One region of the Streptomyces sp. NPDC058665 genome, then DNA from elsewhere that is predicted to be linked to it. Evidence: riboswitches for the same ligand, from Rfam matches in the RefSeq annotation. Region 1 holds a riboswitch; the other holds the start of a gene.
The links. A riboswitch is a leader RNA that binds a small molecule or an ion and turns the genes downstream of it on or off. The one in region 1 is predicted to bind glycine.
Positions count from the first base shown of each region.

Region 1 (9,846 bases):
CGGCGCCGTCGCTCTTGTTGTTGTCCTTGCTGTCCGAGCCGCCGCACGCCGACGCGCCGAGCGCCAGCACGATGGCTGTCGCCAGGACAGCTGTCGCTTTCTTGGTCTTCATCCTGAGGAAAGCCCCTCTATCAATGGATACGGCACGGAGCTCAAGGTCGGCCGCTGTGGATGGTGCTGGGTGGTACCGGGATGGTGCCTGGGGGGACTACTTGCTGCGGGGGTCGAGTGCGTCACGCAGCCCGTCACCCAGCAGGTTGAATGCCAGCACGGTGATGAAGATCGCCATGCCGGGCACGAACATGTAGTGCAGATCGACCTCGTACAGGTCCACCGCGGTGGTGAGCATGCCGCCCCACGAGGCCTGTGGCGGGGCGATGCCCACTCCGAGGAAGCTCAGACCGGCCTCGAAGAGGATGTTTGTGGGGATCAGGAGCGTCGAGTAGACGAGGATCGGCGCCACGAGGTTCGGCAGCAGTTCCCGGAAGAGGATGAAGGGCCCTCTGGCCCCCAGACTCCGGGACGCGTCGACGAACTCACGCCTGCGCAGGCTCATGGTCTGCGCGCGCACGATCCGGCCCATGTAGGGCCAGTTGAAGAAGCCGATCACGAAGATCAGCACACCGATCCGCAGGGGCAGTCCGCTGAGTCCGAAGGCGCCGTCCTGGAGGGCGGCGGAGATCGAGATCGCGAAGAGCAGCAGCGGGAAGGCGAGGAAGGTGTCCATCAGCCGGCTGACGACGGCGTCGACCCAGCCCCCGTAGTAGCCGGCGATGACGCCGAGCAGGGTGCCGATGGCCACGGAGAGCAGGGTGGCTCCGGCGGCGACGAGGAGCGAGACCCAGGAGCCCTCGATGATGCGGGCGAGGAGGTCACGGCCGAGGCCGGGCTCCACACCGAGCGGGTGGTCCCAGCTCATGCCGCCCCAGGCGCCCTTGGGGGCCAGCAGCTCCGGATCGACCAGGTCCTGGTTCAGGGCGTTGGGGTCGAGATCGAAGAGTGCCTGGATGGGCTTGGCCAGTACGGCGAGCAGAACCAGGAGTATGACAACGATGCCGCCGGCCACGGCGGCCTTGTCGCGCTTGAAGCGCGTCCAGGCTATTCGACCGAGCGAACGCCCTTCTATCTGGCTCTGCTTGGCGCCCGTGAGCACTGCCTCCGGCTGCACTTCGGCAGCCGACTTGGTGGTCTCGATCGGTGCGGTCACAACGTCTTCGACCCCTCCTGGCCGGCGGTCGCCGGCCCGTACCCGCCGTTGTAACGGCCTGTCTCGCATCAGTTGGCGCACTCATCGGTGCTGGTGTCGCGGAAGCGTCCCGTGAAGGGCTTCCCGTGGAGCGATGCTGGGCTGCTCGCACAAGGGACCGACAGTCCCCGCTGCCGGGAGTCTTCATGGCCGTAGTGATCACCCGCCAGTGTTCAAGTGGAATGTTTGCTCAAACGTGATGGAGTCAGACACCTACCGTTATCCGGACGTTGTGATCGCCTCAGCGGAACGACCGCCCGTTTTCGGTAGGTTTCACTACGGCTCGCGACGTCCGTAGTCCGTACGGTACGCCTGTCGTACCGAACGGTACGGCGCGGGGCGTTACGGCCGGCCGTGGCGGGCGGGCAGGCGTGCGGTCAGTAGGCGCGCGGGGCGGCGGGCGGGTAGCCGTAGCCGGGCGCCGCCTGGGGCGCCCCGTGGGCCTCCCGGTCGTAGAACGGCCGGGAGTTGGCCCGCAGCCACATCGTGACCGGGTCGTACTCGTCGGACATCGCGACGGTGGAGACCGGCAGCCCCTCGGGGACCGCGCCGATGGACTGCTGCATCATCGCGCGCACGGCGTCGACGGACGCCGGGCTCGTGTCGTACAGATCCAGACCGATGGTGAGATACGGGGCGCCGAGCGCCGGGTGGACCCAGGCGCGGCGCAACGACCTTACGGCGGGGGTGCGGTGGGCGTTCTGCGTGAGCAGGGCGTAGAACTGCGGGATCTCGACGGCCGGTTCGGAGAGCCGCAGCGGGCCGGCGGGCATCCGGTCGAGGCCGGTGGCGATCCGGCGCAGGTCGAGCCACGGGATGCCGACGCCGCCGCCGGGGGCGTGCGGGTTGAGCCAGATCCCCCAGCGTTCGGGGTAGAGGGCGCGGGCGATGTCGCGGCCGGTGACGACCTCGTGCGCGCGGTTCCAGCCACTGACGGAGAGCTCCTGGGCCGAGGTGACGCAGGGCGCGTAGCCGAGGCCGTCGACCTCCATGTTCCCGTACTGGGCGTCGGGCGAGCCCGCACGGCCGTGCCAGAGCAGCATCCACACCTGACCGGCCGAGCCGTCCGCGAGCGCCTGGAGCAGCGCCTCGTAGGCGTCGTAGCGTCCTGGCGTCACCTGGCGCAGCATGTGCTCGACCTGCCCGGCCGCCGCGGTGCCTGACGCGCTCACTCTGGGTCCCGCCCCTCGTCGATCCACCATTTGGACCGGCCTCCCCCACTTCGGGCCCGTGCCGGCCAGGCCATCAAACCAGCTTAGTGCGATGGGTCATGGCCGGATCCGGGGCAGGGGGCGCGCGGCGTGTTAGACGGGCGGGGCGGCCGTGCGCTGGTAGAAGGGGCGCACCCGTTCCACCATCCACGTACCGACCGGATCCTGGGTGGCGTCCAGCAGTACGAGATTGACGGGCCAGGCGACCTGGGTCCGGCCGAGGGCCCTGCCGAGCGCGTCCATGGGCGCGTTGCGTTCGGCGGCCTCCCAGGAGGAGAGCTGGACGCCGACGAAGAGCACCGGGGGCTCGCCCTCGATGCTCGCCAGTCCCCGGCGGGCGCTGACGACGACGCCGGACGCCTCGAACTCCTCGGCGGCGGCCGTCAGGAAGTCGACGGGGTCCTCCTGCCAGTCGGGCTCGAAGAGCCGCACCCGGCCGCCGCTCGCGGGCCCGTCCAGCGGCGTACGGCCCACCCGGCACAGTTCGGCGACGGCGAGCGGCGGCAGCGGCGCGCCGACCATGCCGCCGGGGTTCACGGCTATGCCGAGCTGCGGCGGCAGACCGCGGGCGAACTCACGCGCCGGGGCGACCGTGAAGGGCATATGGGCCCCGACGCACTGGAGGAACTGCTGCTCGGAACTGAAGACGGGGACGTACGGCGCGCCCTCGATCTCCAGCGTGGGCAGATCGAGTCCGGGGCTGTCGGGTCCGCCGCCGTTGGGCAGCGGCACCCAGAGCTGGCTGCGGCCGAGTACCTCGACCAGCCGTCCGCCCGCCGACGCGTTCCCGAGCGACGCGGCGAGCACCTCTTCCAACTCGTTGCCCGGCCATGCTGTGTTCACTGACTCTCCCGTATCGCCCCGTACGCCTTCCCCACCCCCGCGTACCCCGGAAAACCCTAACCCCGCACCGGTCACCGGACGCCCCGCTCACGCTCCCCGGAAGTCGATCCCCACCAGCGCGCCCGCCGCGTCGCGGTCCAGCAGGACCGCCGACTCGCAGCCCGCCGGGAGGCGGCCCGACTCCGCGTCCTTGACCAGGCGGGACACCGCCCGGCGATGGCGGGCGAATGCGTACCCCGACACACCGCGGCCACGTTCGCGCTGGCCCGCGCGGGCGGTCTTCGGCGTGACGTCCAGCAGGACGAGATGGAGCCGTCTGCCGCGCCGCCCCGCCTCGCGGGCCAGCCAGCGCCGTACCCACGCCTGGGTGCCGCAGTCGTGCACCACGACGCTCTCGCCGGAGCGCAGCGCCCGCCGCAGCCCCGTGTAGTGCGCGAGGCGCACCAGCGGCCGGTAGACCGCGTACGGCAGCCGCGCGGGCAGCCTGCGGTCCCAGCGGTCGCGGGTGTCCTGCGAGTCGATCCCCCGGCCCGCCGCGGCCCGGCCGATCAGCGTGGACTTCCCGCTGCCCGGCAGCCCGGAGACGACGACCACGTCGCCGCCGCCGAACGTCAGGCGCCGGGGCCCCCGGCCTCTCCCCTCGCGCAGGTCCCGGACCACCGGTGGGACCGCCGCCAAGGTCCGGCGGGGGACCGCTGCCGGCTGGGCGGGCACCCCCGCGGTCGTCGCGTACGCGCCTGCACGGGACCGCTGCAACGTCATCGCCCTCCCCCTGTCGGGTCCATCGCCCTGGCCGATGTTCCCTGCCCTTGAAGTGTAAAGAATGGGTAATACGGCACAAGCGTTTTGCTGTTCACGGCCCTGTCGGCTCCGTCCGGCAGGCCCGTGCGATGATGTGCGCGCCAACTCCATAACGGCCGTTCGAATCCGCGCGGGAGAGTCCTGGTCACCATGGGTGCCGGGCGCCGAAGGAGCAAGTTCCTCCCTTGAATCTCTCAGGCCCAGTACCGCGCGGACGAGGCAGATCTGAAAAGCGAATCGCCGTCAGGCGCTTCCACCCAAGGTGCAAGTCGCGACCTTTCGTGTGCGTACGTATGAACGTGTACGTGCGGTCGTGATGAACCTCTCAGGTTCCGATGACAGATGGGGAGGATTGTCCTCTCTGTCATGCCCTGGGAGCCACACCTATGAGCAATACGTCTCACACGCCCGCCCCCGAAGCGGCTGGTCCGGACGGCCCGCGCCACACCGCGCTCGACGCCGTCCACCGCGCGCTGGGCGCCACCATGACCGACTTCGCGGGCTGGGACATGCCGCTGCGGTACGCCAGCGAGCGGGAGGAACATCTCGCCGTCCGTACGAAGGCCGGGCTCTTCGACCTCTCCCACATGGGTGAGATCACCGTCAGCGGCCCGCGGGCGGCCCAGGCCCTCGACTACGCGCTGGTCGGCAACATCGGCTCGCTCGCCGTGGGCCGCGCCCGCTACACCATGATCTGCCAGGAGGACGGCGGCATCCTGGACGACCTGATCGTGTACCGCCTCGACACGCACGGGTCACCCGAATTCATGGTCGTCGCGAACGCCTCCAACGCGCAGGTGGTGCTCGACGAGCTGACGGGGCGCGCCGCGGACTTCGACGCCGAGGTGCGGGACGACCGCGACGCGTACGCGCTCCTCGCCGTCCAGGGCCCCGAGTCGCCCGGCATCCTCGCCTCCCTCACCGACGCCGATCTGGCCGGGCTCAAGTACTACGCCGGGCTGCCCGGCACCGTCGCCGGCGTGCCCGCGCTGATCGCCCGTACCGGCTACACGGGTGAGGACGGCTTCGAGCTGTTCGTGGCGCCCCGGCACGCGGAGGGGCTGTGGCAGGCGCTGACCGCCGCGGGCGCGGCCGCCGGACTCGTACCGGCCGGGCTCTCGTGCCGCGACACCCTCCGTATGGAGGCCGGGATGCCGCTGTACGGGCAGGAGCTGACCACCGGTCTCACGCCCTTCGACGCGGGCCTGGGCAGGGTGGTCAAGTTCGAGAAGGAGGGTTACTTCGTGGGGCGCCCGGCGCTGGAGGCCGCCGCCGAGCGCGCCGGGAACGCGCCGCCGCGCAAGCTGGTCGGGCTCGTCGCCGAGGGCCGCCGGGTGCCGCGCGCCGGATACCCGGTCGTGGCCGGCGGCGAGGTCGTCGGCCATGTCACCTCGGGCGCGCCGTCGCCGACACTGGGCCGGCCGATCGCGATGGCCTATGTGGACGCGTCGCACGCCGCGGCGGGCACGGCGGGCGTCGGGGTCGACATCCGGGGCTCGGTCGAGCCGTACGACGTCGTCGCGCTGCCCTTCTACAAACGACAGAAGTAGCGCCCGGCACCCACGAGGTGCCGCGCCGGCATCTCACTCCGCAAGACACGTGTTCACCACCACACCCCCGCGTACAGGAGAATTCACGCCATGAGCAACCCCCAGCAGCTGCGCTACAGCAAGGAGCACGAGTGGCTGTCGACCGCCGATGACGGCGTCTCGACGGTCGGCATCACGGAGTTCGCGGCGAACGCCCTCGGCGACGTCGTGTTCGCCGAGCTCCCCGCGGTCGGTGACACGGTGACCGCGGGCGAGACCTGCGGTGAGCTGGAGTCGACCAAGTCGGTCAGCGACCTGTACTCCCCCGTGACGGGTGAGGTCACCGAGGCGAACCAGGACGTCGTGGACGACCCCTCGCTGGTGAACTCCGCACCCTTCGAGGGCGGCTGGCTGTTCAAGGTACGCGTCGCGGAGGAGCCGAAGGACCTGCTCTCCGCCGACGAGTACACCGAATTCTCCGGCAACTGAGACCCCAGGGACTGTGATGTCTTCGAAGTCGCTCCTCAACTCCTCACTCCACGAGCTCGACCCGGATGTCGCCGCCGCCGTCGACTCCGAACTCCACCGCCAGCAGTCGACGCTCGAAATGATCGCGTCGGAGAACTTCGCGCCGGTCGCCGTCATGGAGGCCCAGGGCTCCGTCCTGACCAACAAGTACGCCGAGGGCTACCCGGGCCGCCGCTACTACGGCGGCTGTGAGTACGTCGACGTGGTCGAGAACATCGCGATCGACCGGGTGAAGGCGCTCTTCGGCGCCGAGCACGCCAACGTGCAGCCGCACTCCGGCGCGCAGGCGAACGCCGCGGCGATGTTCGCACTGCTGAAGCCCGGCGACACGATCATGGGTCTGAATCTGGCCCACGGCGGCCACCTCACCCACGGTATGAAGATCAACTTCTCCGGCAAGCTCTACAACGTGGTCGCCTACCACGTCGACGAGGAGAGCGGCCAGGTCGACATGGCCGAGGTCGAGCGGCTGGCGAAGGAGTCGCGCCCCAAGCTCATCGTGGCCGGCTGGTCGGCGTACCCGCGGCAGCTCGACTTCGCCGCGTTCCGCCGGATCGCCGACGAGGTCGGCGCGTACCTGATGGTCGACATGGCGCACTTCGCCGGTCTGGTCGCCGCCGGGCTGCACCCGAACCCGGTGCCGCACGCGCACGTCGTCACCACGACCACGCACAAGACCCTGGGCGGCCCGCGCGGCGGTGTGATCCTCTCCACCCAGGAGCTGGCCAAGAAGATCAACTCCGCGGTCTTCCCCGGCCAGCAGGGCGGCCCGCTGGAGCATGTCATCGCGGCGAAGGCGGTCTCCTTCAAGATCGCGGCGTCCGAGGAGTTCAAGGAGCGCCAGCAGCTGACGCTGGACGGCGCGCGCATCCTCGCCGAGCGGCTGGTCCAGGACGACGTCACCAAGGCCGGCGTCTCGGTCCTGTCGGGCGGTACGGACGTGCACCTGGTCCTGGTCGACCTGCGGAACTCGGAGCTGGACGGGCAGCAGGCGGAGGACCGGCTGCACGAGATCGGCATCACGGTCAACCGCAACGCCGTCCCGAACGACCCGCGCCCGCCGATGGTCACATCCGGCCTGCGGATCGGCACCCCGGCGCTCGCCACCCGCGGCTTCACGGCCGAGGACTTCACCGAGGTCGCCGACGTCATCGCGGCGGCCCTGAAGCCGGAGTTCGACCGCGAGGCCCTGGCGGCGCGCGTGACGGCGCTGGCGACGAAGCACCCGCTGTACCCCGGCCTGTAGTCCCACCGGGTCCCCACGGCCGAGGTCGCATCCGCGACCAGGGCGTGTCCGAGGCCCACGGCCGCGCCGCGCGCACCCGACCGGCGCGCGCGGCGCGCCGTACCGTTGCACCTGTAGTTACGTTTTCCGCACCACCCCGGCAGACGACGGCGTCTACCAGCCCGCAAGGAGTACCACCGTGGCCATCTCGGTCTTCGACCTGTTCTCGATCGGCATCGGCCCGTCCAGCTCCCACACGGTCGGCCCCATGCGCGCGGCCGGTCTCTTCGCGCGGCGGCTGAAGAACGAGGGCCTGATCGCCCACACCGCCTCGGTACGGGCCGAGCTCTTCGGCTCGCTCGGCGCCACCGGCCACGGCCACGGGACGCCCAAGGCGGTGCTGCTGGGCCTGGCGGGCGAGTCCCCCCGTACGGTCGACATCGAGTCCGCCGACGCGCGCGTGGAGGCCATCCGGAGCAGCGGCCGGATCAGCCTGCTCGGGATGCACGAGATCGGCTTCGACTTCGACGCGGACCTGATCCTGCACCGGCGCAAGGCGCTGCCGTACCACGCGAACGGCATGACGGTCTTCGCGTACGACTCCGCCGGCACCGTCCTCCTGGAGAAGACGTACTACTCGGTCGGCGGCGGCTTCGTCGTGGACGAGGACGCCGTGGACGAGGACCGCATCAAGTTGGACGACACGGTGCTGACGTACCGCTTCCGCAGCGGTGACGAGCTGTTGCGGCTGGCCGGCGAGACCGGGCTCTCGATCTCCGCGCTCATGCTGGAGAACGAGAAGGCGTGGCGCACGGAGACCGAGATCCGCGAGGGGCTGCTGGAGATCTGGGGAGCCATGCGCGAGTGCGTGTCACGCGGTATGACCCGCGAGGGCCTGCTGCCCGGCGGACTCAAGGTGCGCCGCCGCGCGGCGAACTCCGCCCGGCAGCTGCGTGCCGAGGGCGACCCGGCGGCCCGCGCGATGGAGTGGATCACCCTCTACGCGATGGCGGTCAACGAGGAGAACGCGGCGGGCGGGCGTGTCGTCACCGCCCCCACGAACGGCGCGGCGGGCATCATCCCGGCGGTGCTGCACTACTACCTGAACTTCGCCGCTGCCGGGCACACGGACGCCGAGAAGGACGACGACATCGTCCGCTTCCTGCTCGCCGCCGGCGCGATCGGCATGCTCTTCAAGGAGAACGCGTCCATCTCGGGCGCCGAGGTCGGCTGCCAGGGCGAGGTCGGCTCCGCCTGCTCGATGGCGGCGGGCGCCCTCGCGGAGGTGCTGGGCGGCAGCCCCGAACAGGTCGAGAACGCGGCCGAGATCGGTATGGAGCACAACCTCGGCCTGACCTGTGACCCGGTCGGCGGCCTCGTCCAGATCCCGTGCATCGAGCGCAACGGCATGGCGGCGGTCAAGGCGGTGACGGCGGCGAAGATGGCGCTGCGCGGCGACGGCAGCCACAAGGTGTCGCTGGACAAGGTCATCAAGACGATGAAGGAGACCGGCGCTGACATGTCGGTCAAGTACAAGGAGACCGCGCGGGGCGGGCTCGCGGTGAACATCATCGAATGCTGAGACGTCAGGAGTGAATGACATGGCCGGTATGTCCGCACTCGAACTCGAAACGCTCTGGACCGAGTTCCACGGCGTGGTCAACATGACCTCGCAGGAGATCGGCGTGGTCCTCCAGACGGAGGGGGGCGCGGAGGGCGCGGAGGGCGCGGACTCCGGGTCCGCATCCGAGTCGGAGTCGGAGTCCGAGTCCGAGTCGGAGTCCGAGTGGACGACCACCGGGCTGCGGGTGCTGGAGATCCTGCAGAAGCGCCGCAGCGAGCTGACCGAGGAAGACACCCGGGTCATGTACGACGTGGTGGAACGCGTCGAGGACTTCACACCCGGCTCGGCCGGCCGGCCGAGCCGTGACCAGCTGATGAGGCTGGGTCACGACCCGCTGAGGTCGGGGCCCGAAGGCTCGCTGTGAGGCCGGGGCGTCAGCGGGGGACGTGCCACAGGACGACGCAGCCGGCGCCGATCACCGCGGTGAGGCTCGCGCACACCAGACGCCGCCGCAGCAGCTCGTAACGCGCGGTGTACTCCTCCCGCAGTTCACCGGCGCGCGTCACCACCAGTTCCAGCGCCCGCCGGGACATGGCGATGTGGTCCTGGGTGTAGAGCCTGACGATTTCTTCGTGCTGTGCGGTGGTCAGCCACGGCATGCGGTCGGCGAAGACCACGGCGTGCGCGCGGGCCTCCCGTACGCGGCTCTGGGCCAGCAGATAGCCCTCCAGCTGCTGGATGCCCGCGGCTGCCTCCTCCGACGATGAGGACCTGCCGATCACGGCCGGTCCTTGTCGTCCCCCGATGGACCGCTGACGTCCGCCTCGGGCTCCACGACGTCCCTGCGGCCCGCGTTGTGCTCGTCCACGAGTGCGGTGACCTCGGGGTGGTGCAGGTCG
Region 1 covers NZ_JBHXRX010000016.1:72,417-82,262, reverse strand. The annotation lists gene ACFWV8_RS12995 (ABC transporter substrate-binding protein) at 1-112, opposite strand, end outside; gene ACFWV8_RS12990 (ABC transporter permease) at 209-1,207, opposite strand; gene ACFWV8_RS12985 (enhanced serine sensitivity protein SseB C-terminal domain-containing protein) at 1,624-2,418, opposite strand; gene ACFWV8_RS12980 (enhanced serine sensitivity protein SseB) at 2,551-3,300, opposite strand; gene ACFWV8_RS12975 (AAA family ATPase) at 3,388-4,062, opposite strand; glycine riboswitch at 4,223-4,320, shown strand; gene gcvT (glycine cleavage system aminomethyltransferase GcvT) at 4,488-5,651, shown strand; gene gcvH (glycine cleavage system protein GcvH) at 5,742-6,119, shown strand; gene glyA (serine hydroxymethyltransferase) at 6,136-7,404, shown strand; gene ACFWV8_RS12955 (L-serine ammonia-lyase) at 7,583-8,965, shown strand; gene ACFWV8_RS12950 (DUF3140 domain-containing protein) at 8,985-9,371, shown strand; gene ACFWV8_RS12945 (hypothetical protein) at 9,382-9,729, opposite strand; gene ctaD (cytochrome c oxidase subunit I) at 9,726-9,846, opposite strand, start outside.

Region 2 (9,846 bases), on a different contig from region 1:
TCTTCGGCGAGCTGGTCGAGAACGCGTCCGTCAAGTCGGTGCGGGGCGATATTCACTTCCAGGTTGAACATTCCGAGTTCGGTCTGGAAATCGCGGCTCGCGATCCTTTCAAGAACTTCCCCATTCATCATCCGGGGCATCCCGTCGGATCCGGCGAGATTCAGCTCGATCTCCAGACCCATCAGATTCCTGGGCCGGTCGAACCGCTTCTCCCCCAGGAGCCTCCCCAGCACCGCCAGGCACTGCTGGAGCCTCCTGCGGTATTCCTGTCGATCGGACACGCCGGTACCGTCCGATTCGACCTTCTCCCCCATCGGAGGTTCCCTCCTTCGCCTCGGCCGCCCGGCGGCGCCGGGCATCGCTTCACGATCGATAGTGCCCAGACTCAGTGATCCATAACGCTCCGTTTCCGCGGAGCGCCGGGTAAGCTGGACCGATCGGCCTCGGGCACATTCCTTCGGCATGCGGTGGTGAGCGATTTCACTTTCCGCCCGGTGGACGAAAACGCCGACGGGTTTCGGCCTACCGCGCCGGCCCGGATAACCCCAGGCCACGCGCCTCTGTTCACCGTTCATCCGACGGTTCGCCGAAGGCGATTCCGCACAAGATGGACCGGATATCGCCTTGACGCAATAAGGGCGACAGACGGAAGAAACATTCTGTGAACACACATCGTATAAACTCTGTGCGAACGAGGCAGAGAGTTGAAGCCCGGCCATGGCCCGGGGCCATCCTCTGACCACGCACGCCGACAGCGACGTCCGCACCCGCACCTTCGACGCTCCACTGTGCCTACTGAGCGAGAGGCAACCCACCATGCCGCTGCATGTCTCCCCGGCTCCAGCGCCCGCCCTGCGCAGCGTCCTCGCGGCACTCGGTTCTCCCACCGCCGTGCGCGAGGCCCGTACGCCCGCTCTCCGGTCCGTCCAGGGACCGCTGAGCCCCGAACTGCCCCTTCCGGTACACGTACTGGAACAGATCGCCCCGAGCAGCGACGCGCCACAGACCAGGCTGGCCGGCTGGCGTTTCCTGATCCGCAGCGGCGACCGAGCCGTCGCGGCGGCGGACACGATGCTCACCCCGGACGGCTGGGCGTTCTCGCGCTTCTTCGAGGGCCCCTACATCTCCGCCACGGAACGGGCCGTGCGCCAGGCCGAGACGGTGAAGGCGCCGTACCAGCCGCGGCTGCTCTCGGTCCCGGGCCTGTACATGCTCACCCTCTGGCTGCACCAGGACATCGAGGCCGACGCCTCTGTCGGCGCTCCCGCCCCGGCCGACCTGCTGATCCCGCTCGCTCCCGCCCCGCCCGGCATCGTGGCCCACCGGCCGCACCGCGCCGCCGACCTGCTCCCGATGATGGGTCCCCGGCTCACCTCGATGCTCTCCGCGGCCCCGGCGAAGGCGTCCACCGCCGCGTCCGCGCCGCTGCTGACCACCGGCTGAGCGGCACCGGCCGGCCGCCTCCGGACTGCTCGCTCGCGTCCCGGCCGTCTCCCAACCGCCCCGCGCGCCCCTACACTGCCCCGTGGCCCCTCAACGGTCACGGGGCTCTGTGCTGGTTACGGGGCACCGTGCCGCGCCCGTCCGGAGTAGTCCGGACGGGTCACCCCGAACCACCCGAAAGGACAGCCCAGTTGGGCTGAACCGTCCGGGCGGGTGACACGTCCTTAAGCAGAGACAAGCGCTGCCGCGAAATCCCTGCGGATCGACGTCCGTGGGGCAACACTGGGGTACGGACCAAGAGAAACCGGGGGGCGGCCATGACCACGTCGAGCCGCAGGACACACACCACGACGCAGCGAAAGAATCCACTCATGTGCCAGCACCAGCCAGCCTGTCCGACAGCCGACTCAGCCGACCGGGAAGCCGCCCGTCACGCGGCCCACCACCCGGAGCAGGGCTGGAGCCTGCTGTGCAACGGCGTCCTGCTCTTCGAGGACACCGGGGAGCTGCTGCCCGACGGCCAGATCATCGCTCCGCACCGGCCGGCCGGCAGCGAACAGGTCATGACGGCAGCCTGAAGCCGTCCGTAAAAGGGGGCCGGCCCGGAGAGTTCACTCCGAACCGGCCCCGACGCATGTGCTTGACGCGTGCGCCGCGGGCGACCCGCGTACGCCTTCCGTCCGCGCACAGCACGGCCCGACGGCCGTGCGCCGTCCGTCAGTTGTCGTACTCGTCCAGCGGCGGGCACGAACACACGAGATTGCGGTCACCGAACGCACCGTCGATCCGGCGGACCGGTGGCCAGTACTTGTCGGCCGCCGAGACCCCGGCCGGGAAGACCGCCTCCTGACGGCTGTACGCGTGCTCCCACTCCCCGCCCAGCGCGGCTGCCGTGTGCGGGGCGTTGCGCAGCGGGTTGTCGTCCGTCGGCCACTGGCCCGACGCGACCTTCTCGATCTCGGCGCGGATCGCGATCATCGTCTCGCAGAACCGGTCGAGTTCGGCCAGGTCCTCACTCTCGGTGGGCTCGATCATCAGCGTGCCGGCCACCGGGAACGACATCGTGGGCGCGTGGAACCCGTAGTCGATGAGCCGCTTGGCGATGTCGTCGACGCTGACGCCGGTCGACTTCGACAGCGGACGCAAGTCCACGATGCACTCGTGCGCCACCAGTCCGTGCGGACCCGTGTAGAGAACCGGGAAGTGCGGCTCAAGCCGCTTGGCGATGTAGTTCGCGGCCAGTACGGCGACCTGCGTGGCGCGCTTGAGGCCCTCACCGCCCATCAGCCGGACATAGGCCCAGGAGATCGGCAGTATCCCCGCCGAGCCCCAGGGGGCCGCCGAGATCGGCCCGACGCCCGTCTCGGGGCCCGCGGCGGGCTGGAGCGGGTGGTTGGGCAGGTACGGGGCGAGGTGGGCGCGTACGCCGACCGGGCCGACGCCGGGGCCGCCGCCGCCGTGCGGGATGCAGAAGGTCTTGTGCAGGTTCAGGTGCGACACGTCCGAGCCGAACCGGCCCGGCTTCGCCAGCCCCACCAGCGCGTTGAGGTTCGCGCCGTCGACGTACACCTGACCGCCCGCGTCGTGCACGGCCGCGCAGACGTCGCTGATGTGCTCCTCGAACACACCGTGCGTGGACGGGTAGGTGACCATCAGGACGGCCAGTTCGTCGCCGTGGCGCTCGATTTTGGCGTGCAGGTCGTCGACGTCGACGTCACCGTCATCGCGGGTCTTCACGACGACGACCTTCATCCCGGCCATGACCGCGCTCGCGGCGTTCGTGCCGTGCGCGGAGGACGGGATGAGGCAGACGGTACGGCCGGTGTCGCCGTTCGCGCGGTGGTACGCCCGTACGGCCAGCAGCCCGGCGAGTTCGCCCTGGGAGCCGGCGTTGGGCTGGAGGGACACCGCGTCGTAGCCGGTGACCTCCGCCAGGCGCTCCTCCAGCTCACGGATCAGCGTGAGATAGCCCTGCGCCTGCCCGGCGGGCGCGAAGGGGTGCAGTGCGGCGAACTCCGGCCAGGTCACCGGCTCCATCTCGGTGGTGGCGTTGAGCTTCATGGTGCAGGAGCCGAGGGGGATCATGCCGCGGTCCAGCGCGTAGTCACGGTCGGCGAGCCTGCGCAGGTAGCGCAGCATCGCGGTCTCCGAGCGGTGCTGGTGGAAAACCGGGTGCGTGAGGTACTCGTCGGTGCGCACCAGGGTCTCCGGCAGCGCGTCGGCGGACGCGGCGTCCAGGGCCTCGATGTCGCCGGTGACGCCGAAGGCGGCCCATACTGCGGCGAGTTGGGCGCGCCCGGTCGTCTCGTCGCAGGCCAGTGAGACATGGTCGGCGTCGACGGGGTGGAGGTTGACCCCGCCCTCGCGGGCGGCGGCCACGACCTCGGCGGCGCGGCCCGGGACCCGTACGGTCAGCGTGTCGAAGTACGCCTCGTGCACGATCTCGACCCCGCCCGCGCGCAGGCCGCCGGCGAGGACTGTCGCGTAGCGGTGGGTGCGTTCGGCGATGGCGCGCAGCCCGTCGGGGCCGTGGTAGACCGCGTACATCCCGGCCATCACGGCCAGCAGCACCTGCGCGGTGCAGATGTTGCTGGTGGCCTTCTCGCGCCGGATGTGCTGCTCGCGGGTCTGGAGCGCCAGCCGGTACGCCTTGTTCCCGTCGGCGTCCACGGAGACCCCGACAAGCCGTCCGGGCAGGTTGCGGGCGAACTTCTCGCGTACGGCCATGTATCCGGCGTGCGGTCCGCCGAAGCCCATGGGGACGCCGAACCGCTGGGTGGTGCCGACGGCGATGTCCGCGCCGAGTTCACCGGGCGAGGTGAGCAGCGTGAGGGCCAGCAGGTCGGCGGCGACGGTGACGACGGCGCCCAGTTCGTGCGCCTGCTCGATGACGGGCTTGATGTCCCGTACGGCGCCCGAGGCGCCCGGGTACTGCACGAGCACGCCGAAGACCCCGCGCTCGGCGGCCTCGGCGGGAATGCCGTCGGCCAGGTCGGCGACGAGGACGTCGACGCCCGCGGGTTCGGCCCGGGTGCGGATCACCGCGACGGTCTGCGGCAGGGCGTCGGCGTCGACCAGGAAGACGCCGTCCTTCACCTTGCCGACGCGCCGGGCGAGCGCCATGGCCTCGGCGGCGGCCGTGCCCTCGTCCAGCAGGGAGGCGCCGGAGGTCGGCAGGCCGGTCAGATCGGCCACCATGGTCTGGAAGTTGAGCAGCGCCTCCAGACGGCCCTGCGAGATCTCGGGCTGGTACGGCGTGTACGCGGTGTACCAGGCGGGATTCTCCATCACGTTGCGGAGGATCACCGGCGGCGTGAACGTGCCGTAGTAGCCGAGACCGATCATCGGCGCGAGGACCTGATTGCGGTCCGCGAGGGACCGCAGCTCGGCGAGGACCTCGGCCTCGGTCCGCGCGGCGGGCAGCCGCAGGGCCTCGGCGCTCTTGATCACGTCGGGCACCGCGGCGGCGGTCAGCTCGTCCAGCGAGCCGTAACCGACCTGCGCGAGCATCTTGGCCTGCGCGGCGGTGTCGGGGCCGACATGGCGCTGCTCGAAGGGGATTCCCCGCTCCAGCTGCGAGAGCGGCGTGCGATGAGATGTCATACGGGAGGCCTCCTGGTCTGGCGCGACCTGCGAGGGGCACCGATACACAGGTGCCCGGACGGCCTCCCCCTCTGTCACATCAACCTGAGAGTTTCACCGGACCGCCGCGAGGCGGGCCGATTTTCACCGTCGGTGAGAGCGGATGCCGTCCGACACCTGCCCTGCTTTCCAGAGTGACCTCGTCCATGCGGTACGGGGGCCTGAGAGTTTCCGGGGAGGATTTGCTCCTTCGGCGCCTCCGGCAGTCTCACCGGACGGCTCTCCCGCATGGGGTCTACAGCCACTGGCCAGCCTACCAGCGAGTTCCCGCCAGGGCCTTCGAGTGGCCGATACCCCGAATGTGCCCTTTCGTAGAGCGAGGGAGCATTTGCGACCAGTTGGAGGGACCGTGCAGACCGACATCGATCCGCGCAGCCTGATCGGCCGCAAGGCGTACGACCGCGACGGGCACAAGATCGGCACCGTCGACGAGGTGTATCTGGACGATGCCACCGGTGTGCCGGAGTGGGCGGCGGTACGGACCGGACTGTTCAGCCGGGACGCGTTCGTGCCCCTGGCCCCCAGCACCTACCGCGACGAGTCCCTGCACGTCCCCTACGAACGCGGGCTGATCAAGGACGCCCCGGACTTCGGGGTCGGCCGCCATCTCTCCCCCGACCAGGAGATCCAGCTCTACCACCATTACGAACTGGCCCTGCCGGAACCCGCGGCCCCGGAACGCCCGGCCGCCGACCGGGACTTCGGCCATGTGGCGGGCCGCGACACCGCCGCCCGCCCCGGCGAACGGGAGCGGGACCGGCCGCAGCGCTAAGGCTTCTCCGGCGGGTGCGCGACCAGGGGCAGCGGCTCGGAGAGCGCCAGGTCGGGATCGTCCGTACGGAACGTCCGCACCCGCCCGGGAACGGCCGACGTGGGCTCCTCGAACCGTACGGTGACCCGCCCCACCCCGCTCCCCTGCACCCACCCCGCGCCGAACTCGGCATGACGCACGTCGTGCCCCGCCGGCCAGTGCCGCTCGGTGACGGCCACCGCGATCGCGTCCGCGTCCGCCCCGGGCGGCAGCGACAGCGGCGGCCCGGAGCCGGGCTCGTCCGCCACCGTCCCCGCGTCCGGCTCAGCCTCTGTCGCAGGCTCCGCCTCCGCCGCGGCCTGCGCGAACAGGTCCTCCTGCGTGTAGTCGGTCAGCCCCGTCACGCCCACCCCCAGCAGCCGCACCCCGCCGGTGGTGTCCAGGGACTCCAGCAGCCTCCCCGCCGCCTCACGCACCACCACCGGGTCGTCCGTGGGCCCGCGGAGCGTCTCGGAGCGGGTGAGCGTCGAGAAGTCGTACCGCCGCACCTTGAGGACGATCGTCCGCCCCGAGTGCCCGGACTCCCGCAGCCGCCGCACACACCGCTCCGCCAGCCGGTCCACCTCCGTCCTGACCCGCACCCGGTCGTGCAGATCGACGTCGAAGGTGTCCTCGACGGACACGGACTTGGTCTCACGCTCGGCCACCACCGGCCGGTCGTCGTGCCCGGACGCCATCCGGTACAGCGACGTGCCGTGAGCCTTCCCCACGAGCCGTACGAGCTCGTCCTCCCCGGCCTCCGTCAGATCGGCGATGGTCAGCATTCCGGCCCGGCGCAGATGCTCGCCGGTCGCCGGCCCGACCCCGGGCAGCGTCCGTACGGTCATCGGCCCCAGCAGCTCGCGCTCCGTGCCCGGCTCGATGAGCACCAGACCGTCGGGCTTGGCCTGCTCGGAGGCGATCTTCGCCAGCATCTTGGACCCGGCGAGCCCGGCCGAACCCGTCAGACCGGTCACCGCCCTGATGTCCCGCCGCAGCCGCTCGCCCGTCGCACGCGCCGACGGCGAGTCGGACGCCGACCCGCCCGCCTCCAGATCGACGAACGCCTCGTCCAGACTCAGCGGCTCCACCAGCGGTGACAGCCGGCCGAGCAGCTCCATGACCTGCTCGCTGACCGTGCGGTAGAGGGCGAAGCGCGGCACCAGATACGCCGCGTTCGGCGCGAGCCGTCTGGCCTGGGCCATCGGCATGGCCGAGTGGATCCCGAACCGCCGCGCCTCGTACGACGCCGTGGAGACCACCCCGCGCGGACCGAGACCCCCGACGACCACCGGTTTTCCGCGCAGGCTCGGCTTCGCCGCCTGCTCGGCGGCGGCGAAGAAGGCATCCATGTCCAGATGCAGGATGGTCGGTGCGGATCTCACCCCACCGATGCTCCCTTACCCCACTGACAATCGCCCCGGGGCCGACACGGCCCCGGGAGTCAGACGGCCCGGTCGCGGCGCCTGCGGGCGAGTTCGTCGGCGGGATTGTGCCCGATCAGGGTCTCGCCGGTGTCCACGCGCTCGCCGTGCAGCTGCGACAGCGCCGCTTCGACGTCCCGCCACACCACCCCGACGGCGATCCCGAAGATGCCCTGCCCGCCCTGGAGAAGGCCGACGACCTCGTCCGGCGACGAGCACTCGTACACCGTCGAGCCGTCGCTCATGAGCGTCATGCGCTCCAGGTCCCGCGCCTGGCGCCCGCGTAGATGCTGGACGGCCGTCCGGATGTTCTGGAGGGCGACACCCGTGTCCAGGAAGCGCTTGACGATCTTCAGGAAGACGACGTCGCGCAGGCTGTAGAGCCGCTGGGTGCCCGATCCCCTGGCGGGGCGCACACTCGGCTCGACAAGCCCGGTGCGCGCCCAGTAGTCCAGCTGGCGGTAGGTGATGCCCGCCGCCGCGCACGCTGTCGGTCCCCGGTAGCCGACCGTGTCGGTCGTCGGGTCGGACGTACTGCCGTGAAGCGGGTACGGGTCGTTAGCCGTACCGTCGCCGCTGCTGCTCACACCGACCTCCGTCCTTGACCTGCCCCGTCGACGGTAGGCAGTGCCCCCGGGTGCGTCAACGATCGCCACGCTGGGCACGCCGAGTGATAATCACCCTGAGAGTGGTTTGCCGTGCCCCGTCACCGGGAAAGGCTGGCCGAATGCGCGGACGGAGTCCGGTATGACGGTCCTGGACCGTTCAGCGCTCACTGGCTGTTTGTCCCGAAATCCTCCGGAGAGATCTGGTCGAGGAATTCACGGAACTTCTCCACCTCGTCCTCCTGCTCGTCAGGGATCGCGATACCCGCGTCGTCCAGCACCCCGTCGCTGCCGAAGATGGGCGTGCCGGTGCGCAGGGCCAGCGCTATGGCGTCGGACGGCCTGGCGCTCACCTCGACACCGCTCGCGAAGACCAGCTCCGCGTAGAAGACTCCTTCGCGCAGGTCGGTGATGCGCACCTGCGTGAGTTCCTGGCCCACTGCCTCCAGCACGTCCTTGAAGAGGTCATGAGTCAGTGGTCGGGCCGGTGCCATGCCCTGCTGGGCAAAGGCAATAGCGGTAGCTTCCCCAGGCCCGATCCAGATGGGAAGGTACCGGTCGCCTCCCACTTCACGCAGGAGCACGATCGGTTGGTTGGAGGGCATTTCCACCCGGACACCCACGACGTCGAGCTCGTTCACACAGCAACCCTAGGACGTGCCCGGTCGGTTTGGGTAGTCGGACTCCCCCAAGATCAGGTAAGCCGGACTCCGAGAGCCGTCTGTACCAGTGCCGCGTGCAGCCGTACAGACAGCGCCGCCAGCTCCCTCGTGGCGGCCTCCGCATGGGCCCTGGTCTGCGGATTCCGGTGCCGGCGCAGGGGTGCGACGACCTGCTCGACGAGGCCCGCCTCACGGTCGGCGGCGGCTTTCACTGCTCGGAGATGCCGTGGTTCCAGACCGAATCTTCCGAGCTCCGCGACAAGTTTCGCCACGGTCACGGTCTCGGAGTCGTACCCGCCGTCCGCCATCGGGGCGACGAGGCCGTACGCCTCCCACTCGTCCAGCTCGCTCTCGGCCGCCTCCGTGGCCGCCAGCAGCTCGGCGCGGCCGATCTTCGGTGCGGTGGGCGGCGCGGGCTCCGCGTCCCACGTGGAGCCGAGGAGCTCCCGCTGAGGGCCCTGGGAGGCCTGTACGGGCAGTGGGAGCCGTTCACCTCGCGCGACGGCGTCGAGGTGCTCCCTGATGACCTTCAGGGGCAGATAGTGGTCCCGCTGCATACGCAGGACCTGGGCGAGGCGCTCGACGTCCTCGGGGCTGAACTTCCGATACCCGGAGGGGGTCCGCCGGGGCTCGACGAGGCCCTCGGACTCCAGGAACCGGATTTTGGAGATGGTCACCTCGGGGAACTCGTCCCTGAGCTGGTTCAGCACCATGCCGATGCTGACCAGTGGTTCACCCGTGGGGGCGGTGCCGTGGCCGGCACCGCCCGTCGGTGGTCGCAGCATGGACCTTCCCTGAGGGGTCACACGCCCCGCTGGCTCGCGTAGAAGACCAGCCGGTACTTGCCGATCTGGACCTCGTCCCCGTTGGACACCGCGACCGAGTCGATCCGCTCCCGGTTGACGTACGTACCGTTGAGACTGCCGACGTCGGAGACCGTGAAGTGGCCCTCCGGGCTCCTGCGGAACTCGACGTGCCGCCGGGACACGGTGACGTCGTCGAGGAAGATGTCGCTCTGCGGGTGCCTTCCGGCCGTCGTCAGATCGCCGTCCAGCAGGAACCGGCTGCCCGAGTTCGGACCGCGACGTACGACCAGCAGCGCGGAGCCGATGGGCAGCGCGTCCACCGCGGCCTGTGCCTCCGGCGAGAGCGAGGGAACGGCCGTCTGACCGGTCGCCTCCGCCTCGTACGCCTCAAGGCCCGAGATCGAGATGGTGGAGGTCGTCTCCGAGGGGCGCTCCGCGGGGGCCCCCGCCCTCAGCGGCGCACCACAGTTGGAG
Region 2 covers NZ_JBHXRX010000027.1:6,293-16,138, reverse strand. The annotation lists gene ACFWV8_RS19290 (glutamate--cysteine ligase) at 1-314, opposite strand, end outside; gene ACFWV8_RS19285 (hypothetical protein) at 817-1,443, shown strand; gene ACFWV8_RS19280 (DUF5999 family protein) at 1,815-2,021, shown strand; gene gcvP (aminomethyl-transferring glycine dehydrogenase) at 2,161-5,046, opposite strand; glycine riboswitch at 5,225-5,322, opposite strand; gene ACFWV8_RS19270 (PRC-barrel domain-containing protein) at 5,435-5,857, shown strand; gene ACFWV8_RS19265 (DNA polymerase IV) at 5,854-7,260, opposite strand; gene ACFWV8_RS19260 (MerR family transcriptional regulator) at 7,320-7,886, opposite strand; gene ACFWV8_RS19255 (bifunctional nuclease family protein) at 8,072-8,545, opposite strand; gene ACFWV8_RS19250 (MerR family transcriptional regulator) at 8,599-9,351, opposite strand; gene ACFWV8_RS19245 (FHA domain-containing protein) at 9,369-9,846, opposite strand, start outside.
Region 2: it holds a riboswitch for glycine, as region 1 does, so the genes downstream of both, gcvP (aminomethyl-transferring glycine dehydrogenase) here and gcvT (glycine cleavage system aminomethyltransferase GcvT) in region 1, are expected to answer to the same signal.